4 regions of the Bradyrhizobium sp. 159 genome follow, and region 1 is predicted to be linked to each of the others. Evidence: predicted binding sites of a transcription regulator. Region 1 holds the regulator's gene; each other region holds the start of a gene.

Region 1 (4,024 bases):
CCTGTCGGCGCCTTTGCCTCGCGCCTGCACTCGGCTAGAACTTTCGCCGCCCATTGCCGATATGCTCAGCAGGAGTTTCCGCCCTTGGCCCTGATGCCGGTTTCTGACGCGCTTGCCGCGGTGCTGGCGGGTGCGGAGCCGCTGCCTGAAGCGATGGTTTCCCTCAACGAGGCCTATCATCGCGTGCTCGCACGCGATGTCCCGGCGCTGCGCACACAGCCGCCGGAAGCAATGTCGGCGATGGACGGCTACGCGGTGCGCGCGAGCGATGCAACAAAGCTCGATAGTACGCTCACCTTGATTGGCGAAGTGGCGGCGGGTCGTCCGTTCGCGGGAACGCTGGGCCCCGGCGAAGCCGTGCGGATCTTCACCGGCGGCGTCATTCCCAACGGTGCCGACGCGGTCGTGATCCAGGAGGACACGGTTGCGGACGGCAAGCGCATCACGATCAAGGAAGCCGCGATTGCCGGCCGCCACATCCGCCCCGCGGGCGTCGACTTCTCCGAAGGAGACGTGCTCCTGCGCAAGGGAACCCGTCTCACCGAGCGCGATCTCGCGCTCGCCGCCGCCATGAATCATCCGCAGCTTGCCGTCTGCCGCCGTCCGAAGGTCGCGATCCTCGCCACCGGCGACGAGCTGGTCATGCCGGGAACCACACCCGCTCACGGCCAGATCGTCTATTCCAACGGCTATGCCCTGCACGCGCTCGCCCGCAGCGAGGGGGCCGATACCATCGACCTCGGCATTGCCGCCGATACGCTGGAGGCCACCACTGCCGGCATCCGCCGCGCCCGCGAGAGCGGCGCCGAGATCCTGGTCACGAGCGGCGGCGCGTCGGTCGGCGACCATGATCTGGTCCAGCAGGCGTTGAGGGACGAAGGCATCGCGATGGCGTTCTGGAAGATCGCGATGCGCCCGGGCAAGCCGATGATGCATGGGCGGCTCGGCGCGATGCGCGTGATCGGCCTGCCGGGCAATCCTGTGTCATCCTACGTGTGCGCCTTCCTGTTCCTGGTGCCGCTGATTCGCGCCTTGTCGGGACGATCCATGATTCATCACCGACAAGAACGCGCCGTGCTCGGCCGCGATGTGGATGCAAACGATATGCGCGCGGACTATCTGCGCGCACATCTGGAGACGCGCGACGATGGCACGTTGGTGGCCCTTCCCGTCAATCACCAGGATTCCTCGCTGCTTGCGAATCTCGCTGCAGCACAGGCACTTCTCGTCCGCGCACCGTTCGCTCCGAAGGCAGAAGCCGGCTCGCCTTGCGAGGTCCTGCGCCTGCCCGTCTGAACGCATCCACCACACGCGTTCCGCGAACTTTGTCCCGTTCACGGTAAATTAAGCAGTTGCGGAACACATATCGAACATATAGTGTCCGTTCATGATTTGTTTCGAGCATGTAGCGGTTCACCGCTCCAATTTAGCGTCTCGGAATCGAACGACATCAACCGGGGGACTTTGGTCGAGATGTTAACGCGCAAACAATACGAGCTTCTGCGGTTCATCAGCGAACGTCTGAAGGAAAGTGGCGTGCCGCCCTCCTTCGACGAGATGAAGGATGCGCTCGACCTGCGCTCGAAATCGGGCATCCATCGCCTGATCACCGCGCTCGAGGAGCGCGGCTTCATCCGCCGCCTGCCCAACCGCGCCCGCGCCATCGAGGTGATCAAGCTGCCCGAGCTCCAGGCCGCCGCCGGCAGCCGCCGCGGCTTCACGCCGAGCGTCATCGAGGGCAATCTCGGCAAGGTGCGCGCGAGCTCCAGTTCTTCCGCGGACGAAGGCGAGCGTCCCGTTGCGGTGCCCGTGATGGGTCGCATCGCGGCCGGCACGCCGATCGAAGCGTTGCAGACCCGCAGTCACACCATTAGCGTGCCGCCCGACATGCTCGGCTCGGGCGAACACTACGCACTCGAAGTGCGCGGCGATTCGATGGTCGAAGCCGGCATTCTCGATGGCGACATGGCGCTGATCCAGCGTAACGAGAGCGCCGATACCGGCGACATCGTGGTGGCCCTGATCGACGACGAGGAAGCGACGCTCAAGCGCTTTCGTCGCCGGGGGGCGTCGATCGCGCTCGAGCCCGCCAATGCCGCCTACGAGGTGCGCATCCTGCCGCCGAACCGGGTGAAGATTCAGGGCAAGCTGATCGGGCTGTACCGCAAGTACTGAGACGGGCCAGCGGTCATTCGATACCAATGATTCCGATTGGAGCGGACGATGGTCCGCTCCAGCTGGATAGTCTTTTGGTCTTGCGCAGATTATCCGGCCCCTCTCTCCGGCGCTCCATCCTCGGCATGCGGCTCCAAGCACGCATCGCTTGTGAAGAGATCGTGCGCAGGATCGCTTTAAGCGCCTTCGCAGCGTGCTGATCGCTTGCATCGGCCGCGCAAGCATTCGCAACTCAATTGCAGCACCATGCACGCAATCTGCGCACGTAGGGAGCGAGCTATTCCGCAACGCCTAAACTCCCATCAACCGACAGCCACGGCGAAGCTGGCCACATTCCCCCTCTCGGCGCCCGCAGGCCACGGGCGCTCGCATCCGCCGAATGCACTGAAGCGAGCTTTGTTCCTATGACTTCGGGAAAGATAATGTGATCGTGTCCGGCAACGCCAGCCGCAGATTTGCCCACAACCGAGCAGAGCGTTACGTGCTTCCACTCTGATAGAGGCTTGCGCCTCCGAAGGAGGCGCGGGTTGCTATCTTCGAATGAGGAGCACCCGATGTGTGACTACAGCCTGCATGCCGTTGCATCTCGCCCCGCCGAAGTCGGCGAGACGATCGTGTCGACAACGTTCCGCGGCACCTCAACGCGCGGCTTTGCTTCCGCGGCCGATCCGACCGTGGCCGTCTGCCTGCTGCCGGGAACGGAGCTCGCCTTCGCCGACAACGTCCGTTACGATAATCGCTGGATCTGGACGCGCACCATCAACTCCCGCGTCGGCAAGTTCGGCAAGATCGATCCGCACATACCCGACCGCCATCATGACGCGATCGAATTCCCCGACGGCAAATACGTGCTGGTGACGCAGCTCGTCGAAGGCCAGCGCGCAACCGTGCTGCAATTGCCGGTGACGCAGCCGGTCAGCGAGCGCGAGCACAAGCCGCAGATCGTTGCCGATAGCCGGTCGACGATCACGCGCCTGCCGATTGGCTGAGCCGTCCCCGCCCGCGGGGTCGGGCCAGGATTGAAATGCCATCGCCGGCCGAGGCCGGCGAGATGGTATAATTTGTGTGCTGCGGAGTCCGGTCGGACCCGGACCTACTCTTCGCATTTGTTTTTAATCGTCCGGCCCCTAATCGTCGACCTGCAAGTCGGTCTCCGCCGGCGTTGCATCCCGGTTGCGGGCCGCGGCCGTCCTCGGCACAAGGCTCCCATCGAAATCACCCTCGCCGGCGCCGGCCGGCAACCAGGGACGGCTTGTGCCTCTTGCTCTCACCGCCTGTATCGCAAAGCCGTCACCACGCTGCGTCAACGCCAGCGCGCCCTGGCTGGTGAGACGCTGCCGGTCGACCACCATCGCCGCGCAATCGGGCGGCGCGGGGCGCGTCGTGACCACCAGCGCGGCGCGACTGCAATCCTCAGCCAGCGCATCGATGCGCAGTGAAAGCGCGACCAGCCGACCGTCGGCAAGCGGCGTCACACAGCCGGACTCGTCGCACGACACGCCGTCAGCCAGCGAGCTACTCCCGGCATCGCGCGGATCGGCGTCGGCAGCTAACCACTCTTTGAGCAGAAAGCCATCCTTGCTCGCCCGGATCACATGCAACTGCCCGTCCCTGCCCCGCACCGCGACGCTGGCGCCGTCCCCGGCAATCAGGATGTCGGGCTGCCGCACCGACAGGCCCCACGCGATGGCGGCCAGCAGCACCAAGGCGCCAGACCAGCGCAAGGGCGTGCGCAACAGGCCCATCAAGATGATCCCGAGGCTTGCCGCGATCAGCGGCGCGGTGCCGAAGGCAGGGATCCGGCCGACTGCACCCGGCAGTGCCGCCACCCAGCGCGACACCGCGACCA
Region 2 (4,024 bases), on a different contig from region 1:
CGCGAGGGCTCGGCGAGACCGAGATGACGGAAGGCGTGCGAGGTGAGCAGGCGGCCGCGCGGGGTGCGCTGGAGATAGCCGCACTGGATCAGATAGGGCTCGATGATGTCCTCGATCGCATCGCGCGGCTCGGACAAAGCGGCGGCCATGGTCTCGACGCCGACCGGGCCGCCGCCATAGTTCTGCGCGATGGTCGTGAGGTAGCGGCGGTCCATGGCATCGAGGCCTGCGGCATCGACCTCGAGCGCGCTGAGTGCGTGGTCGGCGATCTTGCGGTCGATCTTGTCGGCATCGGCCGCCGAGGCGAAGTCGCGGACCCGGCGGAGCAGACGGCCCGCGATGCGCGGTGTGCCGCGGGCGCGGCGCGCGATCTCGTTGGCGCCATCGGCGGTCATGCCGACATTGAGCACGCGCGCGCCGCGGCTGACGATGCTTTCCAGTTCTTCAATGGTGTAGAAATTGAGCCGCACCGGAATGCCGAAGCGGTCGCGCAGCGGATTGGTCAGCAGGCCAGCGCGCGTGGTAGCGCCGACGAGGGTGAATTTCGACAGCTCGATCTTCACCGAGCGCGCCGCCGGGCCCTCGCCGATGATGAGGTCGAGCTGAAAGTCCTCCATCGCGGGATAGAGCACCTCTTCCACCGCCGGACTGAGGCGATGGATTTCGTCGATGAAGAGCACGTCGCGCTCTTCGAGGTTGGTGAGGAGAGCGGCGAGATCGCCGGCCTTGGCGATCACCGGCCCCGATGTGGCACGAAAGCCGACGCCCAGCTCCTTCGCCACGATCTGCGCCAGCGTGGTCTTGCCGAGACCCGGGGGACCCACGAACAGCACGTGATCCAGCGCCTCGCCGCGCTTGCGCGCCGCCTCGATGAAGATCGAGAGGTTCTTGCGCGCCTGCTGCTGGCCGACGAAGTCGGACAGCGATTGCGGGCGCAGCGCGGTGTCGCCGACATCATCGCTGCGGCGCTCGGGCGAGACCATGCGATTGGCCTTGGGATCGCTCACTTCGCGAGTTCCTTCAGGCCGAGGCGGATGAGCTGCGCGGTCTCGGCATTCTCGCCCGCACTACGCGAAGCCGACGCAATCGCCGCGGCGGCCTGCGGTTGGCCGTAGCCGAGATTGACCAGTGCGGAGATCGCATCCGCCACGGGGCGCGGCGCGCGCTGGTCGTCGACGGCGCCGGCGAGATGCACCACGGCCGGATCGACATTGGCAAAGGCCGGCGCCTTGTCCTTCAGTTCGGTGACGATGCGCTCGGCGACCTTGGGGCCGACGCCGGGCGTGCGCGCGACCGCCGCCTTGTCGCGGAGCGCGATGGCATTGGCGAGGTCAGCCGGCGACAAGGTGCCGAGCACGGCGAGCGCGACCTTGGCGCCGACGCCCTGCACGGTCTGGAGCAGGCGAAACCATTCACGCTCCTGGTCAGTGCGAAAGCCGAACAGTTTGATCTGGTCCTCGCGGACATAAGTCTCGATCGACAGCACGGCCGCTTCGCCCGGCGACGGCAGATGCTGCAACGTGCGTGACGAGCAATGCACCTGATAGCCAACGCCGCCGACGTCGAGGATGACGAAATCCTCGCCGTAAGTATCGATCAGCCCCTTGAGCTTGCCGATCATATCCCCACGACCTTCAGCCTGAGCGCGGTGCTCTGGCGGTGATGAGCGTGGGTGATGGCGATGGCGAGCGCGTCGGCGGCATCCGCCGACGGCGGCTCGGCCTTGGGCAGCAAAATCTTGAGCATCATCGCGATCTGTTGCTTGTCGGCGTGACCGGCGCCGACCACCGTCTTCTTGACCTGGTTCGGCGCATATTCGGCGACAACGATGCCGAACATTGCGGGCGCCAGCATGGCAACGCCGCGGGCCTGGCCGAGCTTCAGTGTCGCAACGCCGTCCTTGTTGACAAAGGTCTGCTCGACCGCGGCTTCCATCGGCCGGTGATCGGACAGAACGGCCGCGAGCCCCTCATGGATCGCAAGCAGCCGGCTCGCCAACGGCAAGTCGTCCGGCGGTTCCACCGAGCCGCAGGCGACGTAGATCAGACGGTTGCCCTCAGCCTCGATCACGCCCCAGCCGGTGCGGCGCAGGCCGGGGTCGATGCCGATGATGCGAACGGGGCCGCGAATCGGGAGCGCAGTCATGGGCCAGTGATAGCGGCTGGCCGCCCGAAGCGAAACAGAAACAGAACGGAAGTAACAGGGGAAGTGGGATACCGCGGGGCGCACCGCCGCTCAGCACACATTCCGGTGTCATACCCGCGAAGGCGGGTATCCAGTATGCCGCGGCTTATCGGTATTGTTCGAACGTCTCTGGAATACTGGGTCGCCCGGTCAAGCCGGGCGACGACAGCGGAGGGTTGAGGGCCTAGCCGCCCATCTTCGCCATCAGCGCGTCCGACACCTCGAAATTGGCGTAGACGTTCTGGACGTCGTCGTGCTCATTCAGCATGTCCATCAATTTGAGCAGCTTCTCGCCGGTCTCGTCGTCGACCGACACCGTGTTCTGCGGCTTCCAGATCAGCGCGGCCTTGCGCGGCTCACCGAACTTGGCTTCCAGCGCCTTGGCGACGTCGCGATAGCTTTCGGTCGAGGCGTAGATCTCGTGTCCGCCCTCGCCGGAGATCACGTCGTCGGCGCCGGCCTCGATTGCCGCGTCCAGCACGGCATCGTCAGACGCGACGCTGCGATCGTATTCGATGATGCCGGTACGGTCGAACATGAAGGAGACCGAGCCGGTTTCGCCGAGATTGCCGCCGGACTTGGTGAAGAAGGAGCGGATATCGGACGCGGCGCGGTTGCGGTTGTCAGTCAGCGCCTCGACGATGACGGCGACGCCGCCGGGGCCGTAGCCCTCGTAGCGGATCTCGTCATAATTCTCGCCCTCGCTGCCGAGCGCCTTCTTGATGGCGCGCTCGATATTGTCCTTCGGCATGTTCTCCTGGCGCGCGGCGATCACGGCGGCGCGCAGGCGCGGGTTCATGGCGGGGTCGGGTGTACCCAGCTTGGCCGCGACGGTGATTTCCCGCGCCAGCTTGCCGAACAGCTTCGACTTCTGGGCATCCTGCCGCCCCTTGCGGTGCATGATGTTCTTGAATTGGGAATGTCCGGCCATGCGTGGTCTCTTGAAGGGTCTTGGGATCGTTCGCCGATGGGTGGGAGGCGCGGCCTTATAGGCCGCCAACCCACCGGAATCAAAGGGATCTGCTGCTCTAAGGTAGCACTGTAAAGGTAGCCGCCGTAATGGCCTCTGCCTAGGTCTCAGGCATCGTTAACCCTGACTTCATTTCAGCCTGCGAAAATAGCGTCCGACCGTCCCCCGACCAGAGAGACCCGATGGCGTTCGGACTATTTCGGAAGCGTCTGCCGGACATGGCTGCGCCTGCGGCAGCCCCGCAGGCTGCGCAACCGGTGGCTCATTCCGAGCCCGCCGGGACCGCCGATGGCGACTCGGCCCGCGAGATCCTGGAACTGCTGGAACTCGAGCTCGGCGCGATGATCCGGCAGCTCGAGCGCGCCGCCAATTCGGTGGCCGGCGGCGCCGAGGCGACCGCGGCAACCCTTGCCGCCATTCGCGACCGCACCGACGCCCTGACCGGCCGCACCAACGCGGCGCAATCGACCGCCTCGACCTTCGCCCATGCCGCCGACAAGTTCACGCAGTCCGCACTGGGAATCGGAGCGCAGGTTCGCGAGGCAGGCAAGCTCGCCGACGAGGCCAGCGCCGCCGCGCAGGAAGCCCGCGCCAATGTCGATCGCCTGCGCGAGTCCTCCGCCGCCATCGGCAATGTCGTCAATCTGATCGCGCAGATCGCACGGCAGACGACGCTGCTCGCGCTCAACTCGACCATCGAGGCCGCGCGCGCCGGCGCGGCCGGCAAAGGCTTTGCAGTTGTCGCGACGGAAGTGAAGGCGCTCGCAGTGCAGACCCAGGGCGCGACCGAAGAGATCACCAAAAAGATCGATGCACTCCAGCGCGACGCCGCCGGCTCTGCGGATGCCGTGCACCGCATCTCGCAGGCGA
Region 3 (4,024 bases), on a different contig from region 1:
TCCGCCGAGCACAGGAACACCAGCGTGAAGCGCCCCTTGTCGTTCTCGATCCGCCGCACCTCCTTCAAGCCAAGCGCATCCTGGTAAAACTTGAGCGCGACATCGAGATTGCGCACGCGCAGCATGGTGTGGAGGTATCGCATGGTTGTTGCTCCCTGGACGTATGGAGGGTCTTGCTATGGGCCGGGACGGCGGGGCTAGGAGATAGCAGGAAAAGGGGAGGAGGGGCAGGGGGCGGGCGCACGTGTGCGTGAGCGGAATACAGCTGGTGAACTACACCAACCAACGTGAACCGAAGGGGGCGATCGGGATCGCTTGTTGTAGTTCGCCTTCGATCTCCTGTAGCCCGCTGGCCAAGACCTTCGGACACGCCCGTCAGAGTCGAGCCGAAGTTCTACGCTGACGTGGAGTATCGCGACATCACATCCGAAGGGTTGTTGCGCGCCAGCTCATTCGAGGGGCTGAGCAAAGGAACGCGCCGTTCCTATCTGCGTTTTAGCTTCCACAGTGTAAGTAGAGTACCGGCCGTGAAACCGGATCGCGTGAGGGTAGCCGTCAAACAGGCCCAGGTTATTCTGGCAAGTTATGTCGAGCCGGGGTCGTGCGACGGCAATAAGACAATTAATGATCTGCTGGATGTTCTCGACGACCAAGTGCTGATCGAGGCCATGGAGAGGGAAGATGCGCAAGGCACTGGCAGAACTAAGTGAGGACGAACGTGACGTGTTGCTTTATCTCGCCGACCTCGGCACTGCAGCATGTCTCTCTGGCCTGATCGTCAGCATCATCAAGTTCATAGGCGATCAGTTTTGACAAGCCCGACTGCCCGTCTGCTTCGGCATGGAGCCACCACGGGAAAGTCCACTAGCGAACTACGCCTGCCGCATCGTCCTCGTTCGGCAAGAGCCAATCAATCGCAAGTAGGCCGGCCTCAACTACAACGAAGGCGGCAATGCCGCCGAGCAGTCCGAAGAACACAATCGAGAAGGTCGCGAGCAAAATCGCGCAGAACACGTCGGCCAGCACCTTGCAAATGCGTTGCGCCTGGTCCTGCTTGGATGTGAAGTACGGCATCTTGGCTCCTCCAGAATTTGGATCAGCCTAGCCAAAGCGAGCAGCGGTCGTCCATTCCCCATGGACGGCAGGGCCGCCGCGCACTCGCACGCTTGCATCCGTTCTGGGCAGGGGCGACCCAACAAGTGCGGCGCAGGCGGAGGAGCACCTCCGCCAGGGCGCGCAATGCGACACCAGTTGCTCAGGCGGCCTTCTCGGCCGCTTTCGCGATGATCTCGACTTCGAAGTAGCCGACGTCACGGAGCTCGGCGGCCTTCTTCTCGGCCGCTTCCCTGGTGTCCCTGTTCAATATGATCTGCCCGACACCGTCGCGGGCGCAAACGAAATAAGGCATTTCGATTCCCGATTTCGCTTGCATACACACGACCCCGGGTTCCCACAATCATGGGGGTCACTCCTCCAGCCCGGCCTTTTGCCGCATCTTGTCGATCAGCTCGGAGGCCTCGGCCTTGGTCAGCTCTTCCTCAGGCAGGTTCTGATGGGCCTGCTCGGCGAGCGTCTTGAGGTAGGATTCCTGGGCTCCTGTCATCGGGTCATCCCCGGAAACCCAGTCTTTCGGGTCCTTCTGGGTGTTGTCGGCCATCACACGTCTCCTTTTTCGTCCAACGTCTGACTCGACTCTTCGTTCCGTTTTTGTTCTCATGAGCCATATTCAAATTGCGGGGTTGAACATGCCGGACCTGGACGCTGTCAGGCGGGAGATCGAACGGATGCGCATCCAGACGGGGAGGCAGAGGAAGGAAATCCTCCAGCTACAGCGGGCTGGTCTCGGGACGGCATCGGCCGAAGCCCTGCTGTCGCGGATGGAGGCGAAGGTTGAAAGTCTCTGTGCCCAGCGGGACGCGCTGAAGAGTGCGCAGCCGCGCCAACCAAGGGCAGGGTGCTTGGCGGGAGAACGTGGTGAGCAGGCGTTGGTTCGACGACGAGCAAGGGCTCTCGCCCTTCCTGACCGCGCTCGAGGATGTTCGCCGAAAGGCGACGCGGGAGGGGTGGTGCTATCCGCACGTCCAGGCCATCATCGTGGCCATCGACCAGTATGCGGAAGCAGCGACAGGTAACCGCGAGTATTTCCTGAACAAGCCGGTTTCAATTGGCGAGAGCCGGAAGGCCAAGGACAGTCCGTGAGCAACTCAGGAAATGGGCGACGACTTACGAGGACAGTGCACTCAGTTGGCGGCGCCGGGCCGAGACCGTGTCTTTGCGCCATGGACGCGCATGATGCAGGATGCCAATTTTCACAGCTATATTGCGAGGGAGGTTTGCAATGCGACTGGCCCTTTCCATACTTGCTACCGCTTGCTTGATCGGCTCTGCGAGTTCTCAAACGTCGATTTCCAGAACGGAATTGAAGAGAGGTGATCTCACCGGAAAGGACATGGACGTCGTCGTGGTGGTCGTCGAAGTGCCTCCCGGTGAGTCGCTGGCCAAGCACATCCATCCCGGTGAGGAAATCGTCTACGTGCTGCAAGGCGCTACGCTCGATTTGCCGGATGGAAGTCATCGCGAGTTGCCCACAGGGGCTGCGATCATAAACGCGCGCGATGTGCCTCACGCCGGATTCAAGATCGGCGGTGACAGGCCGTTGAAGATGCTGAACGTCTTTGTCGTCGACAAGGGCAAGCCGATGACGGAGTTCATCAAGTAGCAACGCGTTCCTAGGTGCTGCTATGAACCGAAGGCGGGTCGTTGCAGCCTTGGAGGACCAAGGCCGCCCGCGTGAAGCCGAGGGCGATGCGATCGAGCTAGTGCGTCACTTGGCGTAACCCTGAGAGCGGAGCCAGGCGATCTTGCGGTCGCCGTTGATCCAGTCGTCGGCATCCGCCTTGCTGGTGAATCCGCTGATTTCGCGCTGTTCGCTGTTGGGGTAGTCTGCCAGTATCTTCCAGTCGTTCTCTGAGATCCGGACGGTTTTGAAAGTAACTTTTATTTTTGCCATGCAGCATTATGCAGGAAATGCTTCCAAAAGAGAACCCCATCTTGCAGCTCTCATGCTGGCTTCCTCCTAAGCTTGCTGCAAGGTGCTTCAACGGTGACGGTGCGCGCTGCTGAAGAACCATGCGGCTCGTAGCGAAATCGGCTTCGCTCGCTCGTTCGAGGGTTCACCTCTCCCCAGCGGGCAAGGCCTATTGCAGGTCAAGAAACGTAGCGATAACTCGCCCGGAGCCCGTCCTTCGAGACGCCCGCTTCCGGCGGGCCTCAGGTCGCTTTGTGGCGAGATATCAGACCGTCATGGTGAGGACGCCGCTGGCGCGGGCGGCTCCGGAGAATGCTTTGCATCGCCGGGCAAACATGCCGGCCGAACACCTTCGGCAACTACGGGAGAGGTGAACCTCGGCTCATACCGATTCAACCACGACCGTCCTACTTCAGGCTGCGATCCGTTGCTCGACGGAGACCGTCAGGTATTTGAGCACTTCTGCGTGCTCGAGATCAGGAACCGCGATGGCCGTGTGGTTGTACATCGCATGGCTCCGCGAGTTTGCGATCTTGTCCAGGATCTCTTTGCCTTTGACGACGTGGAGGCCCATGCCGTCTCCAGAGGGGAAGATCGCCAGCACGACGTCATAGGCTGCGATGACGGCTCGCAGCGCTTCGGCCTTGTCCTCGGCGACATCGACGAAAATACGCACGTCAGCTGCGAGTTCACGCAGCTCGTTAAAATCCAGCACTGTGGGATACTCCAACGCAACGATACTGATGCGAGATTGGAGGCGTTAGGTTACCGAAGTCTCAACAAGGTGTGCCGAGTCACAAGTTTCACGATGAGGTGACCCGCAGTGCTCTCTAAAGTGCGCGATGAATCAGGATGAACGTCATCGCGCTTTAGGTTATTGTTTGAGCATGATCTTTTCGGAAAACCGCTGCACACTTTTCCGGATCTAGCGCTTGGCTTCGTCTTTGCGAAGCCGGGCCTCCGCGCTCTCGTCGACGAGCTTCAAGGCGAGGCCGT
Region 4 (4,024 bases), on a different contig from region 1:
GAGGTTGTGCTCGCGCGCGCCACGGATCGTAATCGCGCGCAGGCTTGAGCCCGCGTTCTGTTGTTGGCGCTTGGCCTTGATCACTTCGTCCATCCCGCTGGTCCTCAAGGAATCCCAAAGACGCGCGATCGCGCCAATGTAAAAGGCGCGCTTCGCCCGGAACCGGGATCGGCGCCGATGGGTATGTCAGCGAACGTAGGAAGAACGCGAGCGGATTTCCAGTGGCACGTGCGAATCGTCAACGGATTGTTGGCGGGCTGGCGGCATCTGGCAGCAGCAGGCGCGAGCGGAACTGCGCGGAACGACCCGTAAACAAAAAGGCCGGCGCGAGGCCGGCCTTTCGTGACGATGTGACGTCGATAGTGATCAGTACTCAGCTCAGTACTTGGCGACCACCGGGCCCCCGAAGTGATAGTTCACGCCGACCTGCACGGTGTGGAAGTTGATCGTGCCGGAGGCCAGCGGAGCGCCAAGGTTAGAGAAGTAGTTCTCGCTGCCGAGGCTGCGATAGAGGTACTCGCCCTTGACCGACCACTGCGGAGCGAAGAAAGCTTCGACGCCCGCACCGACGGTCCAGCCGGAATGCCACTTGCTGTCGGAGACGCTCACGCCGAGGGCGCTGACGGTGATCTTGTTGTCGATCCAGGCGTAGCCGCCGGTGCCGTAGAACAGGACGTTGTTGACGGCCCAGCCGATTCGGCCGCGCACGGTGCCGAGCGCATCGGTCTTGGAGGCGACAGTGATGCCAAGAGCGGTCGCCGAAGCGCTCACGTCAGCCCAGGCGCCATCCGCCTCGATGCCGAACACGACGTTGCCGGTCTGCCAGTTGTAGCCGGCGGTGCCACCGACGAAGCCACCCTGCATCCGCGGGTCGGACGCGTTTTCCCAAGCGCCGCCGCCGACGACGCCGAGGTAGAAGCCGGTCCAGTTGTAGACAGCGGCCGGAGCGATCGGGGCCTTGATATAGGGGCGCGCTGCGAGGTCAGCGGCTGAAGCCGGAGCAGCGAGAGCGAACAAGCAGGCCGAAGCCAACAAAACCTTTTTCATTTTCAACTAATCCCAGTCCCAGTTTCTGTTGTCGCCTTCCATGCCGAAGGCAGCGGACTCAACGGCCCAACTAATGCCGTGCTTACACCACTAAAGCCGCAAGTTGTGTCTCCGAAAAGCCACAACAGCCACAAAACGTCTTGATCACTGACTTATCCGACCGTCTGCTTTGGATAAAACGAAAAAGGCCGGCACGAGGCCGGCCTTTAATCGTTGAACGAAATCAGAGCGATCAGTACCTCGCGACCAGCGGGCCGCCAAAGCGGTAATTCAGCCGGACGAGACCGATGTCGACATCTTGGCCAATTCGGTCGCTCCCGAACACAACGCCCGCCGGCGTGGTAAAGCCGATCGTGCGGTGGCCGAGGAAAATGTGGTCGTATTCGACGCCGACCGACCAGTTTGGTGCGAATCCGAATTCCAGACCGGCACCCACCGTACCACCCCAGCGGGTTTCACGTGCCGATGCCAGCAGCGTGCCAGCGCCCGGAGTGCCTGCGGCGGCATAGACGTCGTACTTGTCCCCGACCACAGCGGCGCCGCCCTTCACATAGAACAGCACATTGTTCCAGGCATAGCCGACCTGGCCAGTGATCAGGCCAAAACTGTCGATGCGAGAGCGGTTACGATCACCGGTGACCAAAGCGGTGCCAGGGAAGAGGGTGCTCACGTTGTCGCCAGAAAAGTCAGCCCAGTTGCCCTGGCCCTCGAAGCCGAACACCCAATTGGTCGACTGCCAGCGATAGCCAATCTGGCCACCGACCGTGCCGCCCGTCGCGTTGTGGCAGCCTTCGCCAACCAGAGTGCCGGTAACAGGCGTCACAAAATCCCAGCACTTGTGGCTCGAACCACCGCCGCCGTTGATACCGATGTAGAAGCCGCTCCAGTCGTAGATCGCGGCAACGGCAGGAGCCGGAGCCTTGGTGTATGGGCGCGCAGCGAGATCTGCCGCGCTTGCGGGAGCCGAGAGGCCCAGCGCCATTGCACCGATTGCACTAAACAGAATCCTATTCATTGCAGTCTCCCCAGTTTCGACCGCTTCTCGAACTCCCCGAAGCGGCTAATTAAGGCGCGACGCCCATATGAACTAATTCCGAGGCAACCCTAGCCTACGAAACCGGCAAAGTCCGTCTCCGAAATGCCACACTCGCGGACCGATTGAGCCAAGCGCAACTTGATGAATGTTAAGCGGTTCCGCCTTTCGCGGGAACCCAAAAAAGTTCCATCGAGCGGCTGCCTTCATCACCACCATCGATGTCCGCCTCGGATTGTCTCAAAGAACAAATCTGGAACGAAGCCAATGGCGGTGCTATATGTGGGGATAACCCGAGGGGTGATGGGCTGAGCGGCGCCCGCAAGCGTATAGGGTCGCCTCAACGGGCGGCGGAGGAACGCACAGAGCGGACTCGGCCTTTGAAATTCAGTGGCATTGGAGTGGAGAGCGGCGATGGCGGGAAGCGTCAACAAGGTCATTCTGGTTGGAAATCTCGGCAAGGATCCCGAAATCCGCCGCACCCAGGACGGGCGACCGATTGCCAATTTGAGCATCGCCACCTCTGAGACCTGGCGCGACAAGAACACCGGCGAGCGCAAGGAAAAGACCGAATGGCATCGCGTCGTGATCTTCAATGAAGGGCTGTGCAAGGTCGCCGAGCAGTACCTGAAGAAGGGCGCCAAGGTTTACATCGAGGGCGCGCTCCAGACCCGCAAATGGACTGACCAGAGCGGCGTCGAGAAGTACTCGACCGAAGTCGTGCTCCAGGGCTTCAACTCGACCCTGACGATGCTCGACGGTCGCGGCGGAGGCAGTGGCAGCTTCGGCGACGAACCCAGCGGCGACTTCGGCTCGTCCGGTCCCGTAAGCAGCGCGCCTCGCCGTCCCGTTGCCGCTGGCGGTGCCCGCAACAGCGACATGGACGACGATATCCCGTTCTGAGAACACGGATCACGCGGCCGAGGCGCATTGCCCGATCGGGCTCCGCCTGGTGTGTCGTGTCAGCAATTCCTGTTCATCGGCGGGGTGGGCTCGGATTTTCCGGGCCCGCTTCATGTTTGACGTGAGCTTGGATTGCGCCATGGCAAATATTCTGAAAGGGCACTCGCAGCGCGATCTTCAGGCGATGGAGGCCATTTCGGAAGGCCGATTTCGCGCCTCTCGGGAGCAGGGCTCTGAAGGGCTTAAGTTGTTGGAAAAATAGGCGGAAAAATCGCTTGCCCTGACCTTCGCGAGGGTAGTTATCGCGGCCCCGATGCGCTATATGATTCCCAGATAAAACCTCACCGGATTTCCCCTTGGCTGACGACGATAACAAGCCCGGCAACCAGCCGGCGCAACCCTCGGACATTCGCCCCGTCTCCATCCTCGACGAGATGAAGAAGTCCTACCTCGATTACGCCATGAGCGTGATCGTGTCGCGCGCGCTGCCCGACGCGCGCGACGGCCTGAAGCCGGTGCATCGCCGCATCCTGTTCTCGATGAACGAGGAAGGCTATACGCCGGACAAGAAGCACAAGAAGTCGGCCGGTATCGTCGGCGACGTCATGGGCCAATACCATCCGCATGGTGACCAGGCGATCTACGACGCGCTGGTGCGCATGGCGCAGCCTTTTTCGATGCGCGAATTGCTGGTGGACGGGCAGGGCAATTTCGGCTCGGTCGACGGCGATCCGCCAGCGGCGATGCGCTACACCGAGTCGCGCCTAACCAAGATCGCGCTGAAGCTGCTCGACGACATCGACAACGAGACCGTCGACTTTCAGGACAATTACGACGGCTCGAGCAAAGAACCGGTGGTTCTGCCGGCACGGTTCCCTAACCTGCTGGTCAACGGCGCCGGCGGCATCGCCGTCGGCATGGCCACCAACATTCCGCCGCACAATCTCGGCGAGGTCATCGACGCCTGCCTAGCGTTGATCGACAATCCTTCGCTCACCATCGACGAGCTCAACAACATCATCCCGGGCCCGGACTTTCCGA

What was found. The regulator LexA, encoded in region 1, represses DNA repair genes until DNA is damaged. The targets are predictions, from matches to a motif close to TGTTCNNNNTGTGTTCNG.
Region 2: the regulator LexA is predicted to act here: its motif matches at 2,176-2,193, upstream of ruvC (crossover junction endodeoxyribonuclease RuvC).
Region 3: the regulator LexA is predicted to act here: its motif matches at 1,698-1,715, upstream of IVA96_RS12665 (DUF3072 domain-containing protein).
Region 4: the regulator LexA is predicted to act here: its motif matches at 2,324-2,341, upstream of IVA96_RS23210 (single-stranded DNA-binding protein).

The regions. Positions count from the first base shown of each region.
Region 1 is NZ_JADPKE010000061.1:90,980-95,003, forward strand. It holds gene glp (gephyrin-like molybdotransferase Glp) at 85-1,296, shown strand; gene lexA (transcriptional repressor LexA) at 1,474-2,175, shown strand; gene IVA96_RS17290 (hypothetical protein) at 2,730-3,164, shown strand; gene IVA96_RS17295 (ComEC/Rec2 family competence protein) at 3,303-4,024, opposite strand, start outside.
Region 2 is NZ_JADPKE010000053.1:130,382-134,405, reverse strand. It holds gene ruvB (Holliday junction branch migration DNA helicase RuvB) at 1-983, opposite strand, end outside; gene ruvA (Holliday junction branch migration protein RuvA) at 1,004-1,621, opposite strand; gene ruvC (crossover junction endodeoxyribonuclease RuvC) at 1,618-2,145, opposite strand; gene IVA96_RS14610 (YebC/PmpR family DNA-binding transcriptional regulator) at 2,369-3,115, opposite strand; gene IVA96_RS14605 (methyl-accepting chemotaxis protein) at 3,337-4,024, shown strand, end outside.
Region 3 is NZ_JADPKE010000050.1:21,040-25,063, reverse strand. It holds gene IVA96_RS12680 (VOC family protein) at 1-143, opposite strand, end outside; gene IVA96_RS35595 (hypothetical protein) at 682-813, shown strand; gene IVA96_RS12675 (hypothetical protein) at 865-1,074, opposite strand; gene IVA96_RS12670 (hypothetical protein) at 1,256-1,408, opposite strand; gene IVA96_RS12665 (DUF3072 domain-containing protein) at 1,466-1,657, opposite strand; gene IVA96_RS12660 (hypothetical protein) at 1,975-2,199, shown strand; gene IVA96_RS12655 (cupin domain-containing protein) at 2,450-2,719, shown strand; gene IVA96_RS12650 (hypothetical protein) at 2,825-3,010, opposite strand; gene IVA96_RS12645 (hypothetical protein) at 3,441-3,743, opposite strand; gene IVA96_RS12640 (hypothetical protein) at 3,954-4,024, opposite strand, start outside.
Region 4 is NZ_JADPKE010000085.1:6,840-10,863, forward strand. It holds gene uvrA (excinuclease ABC subunit UvrA) at 1-93, opposite strand, end outside; gene IVA96_RS23200 (outer membrane protein) at 379-1,047, opposite strand; gene IVA96_RS23205 (outer membrane beta-barrel protein) at 1,280-2,062, opposite strand; gene IVA96_RS23210 (single-stranded DNA-binding protein) at 2,495-2,983, shown strand; gene IVA96_RS35640 (hypothetical protein) at 3,123-3,245, shown strand; gene gyrA (DNA gyrase subunit A) at 3,340-4,024, shown strand, end outside.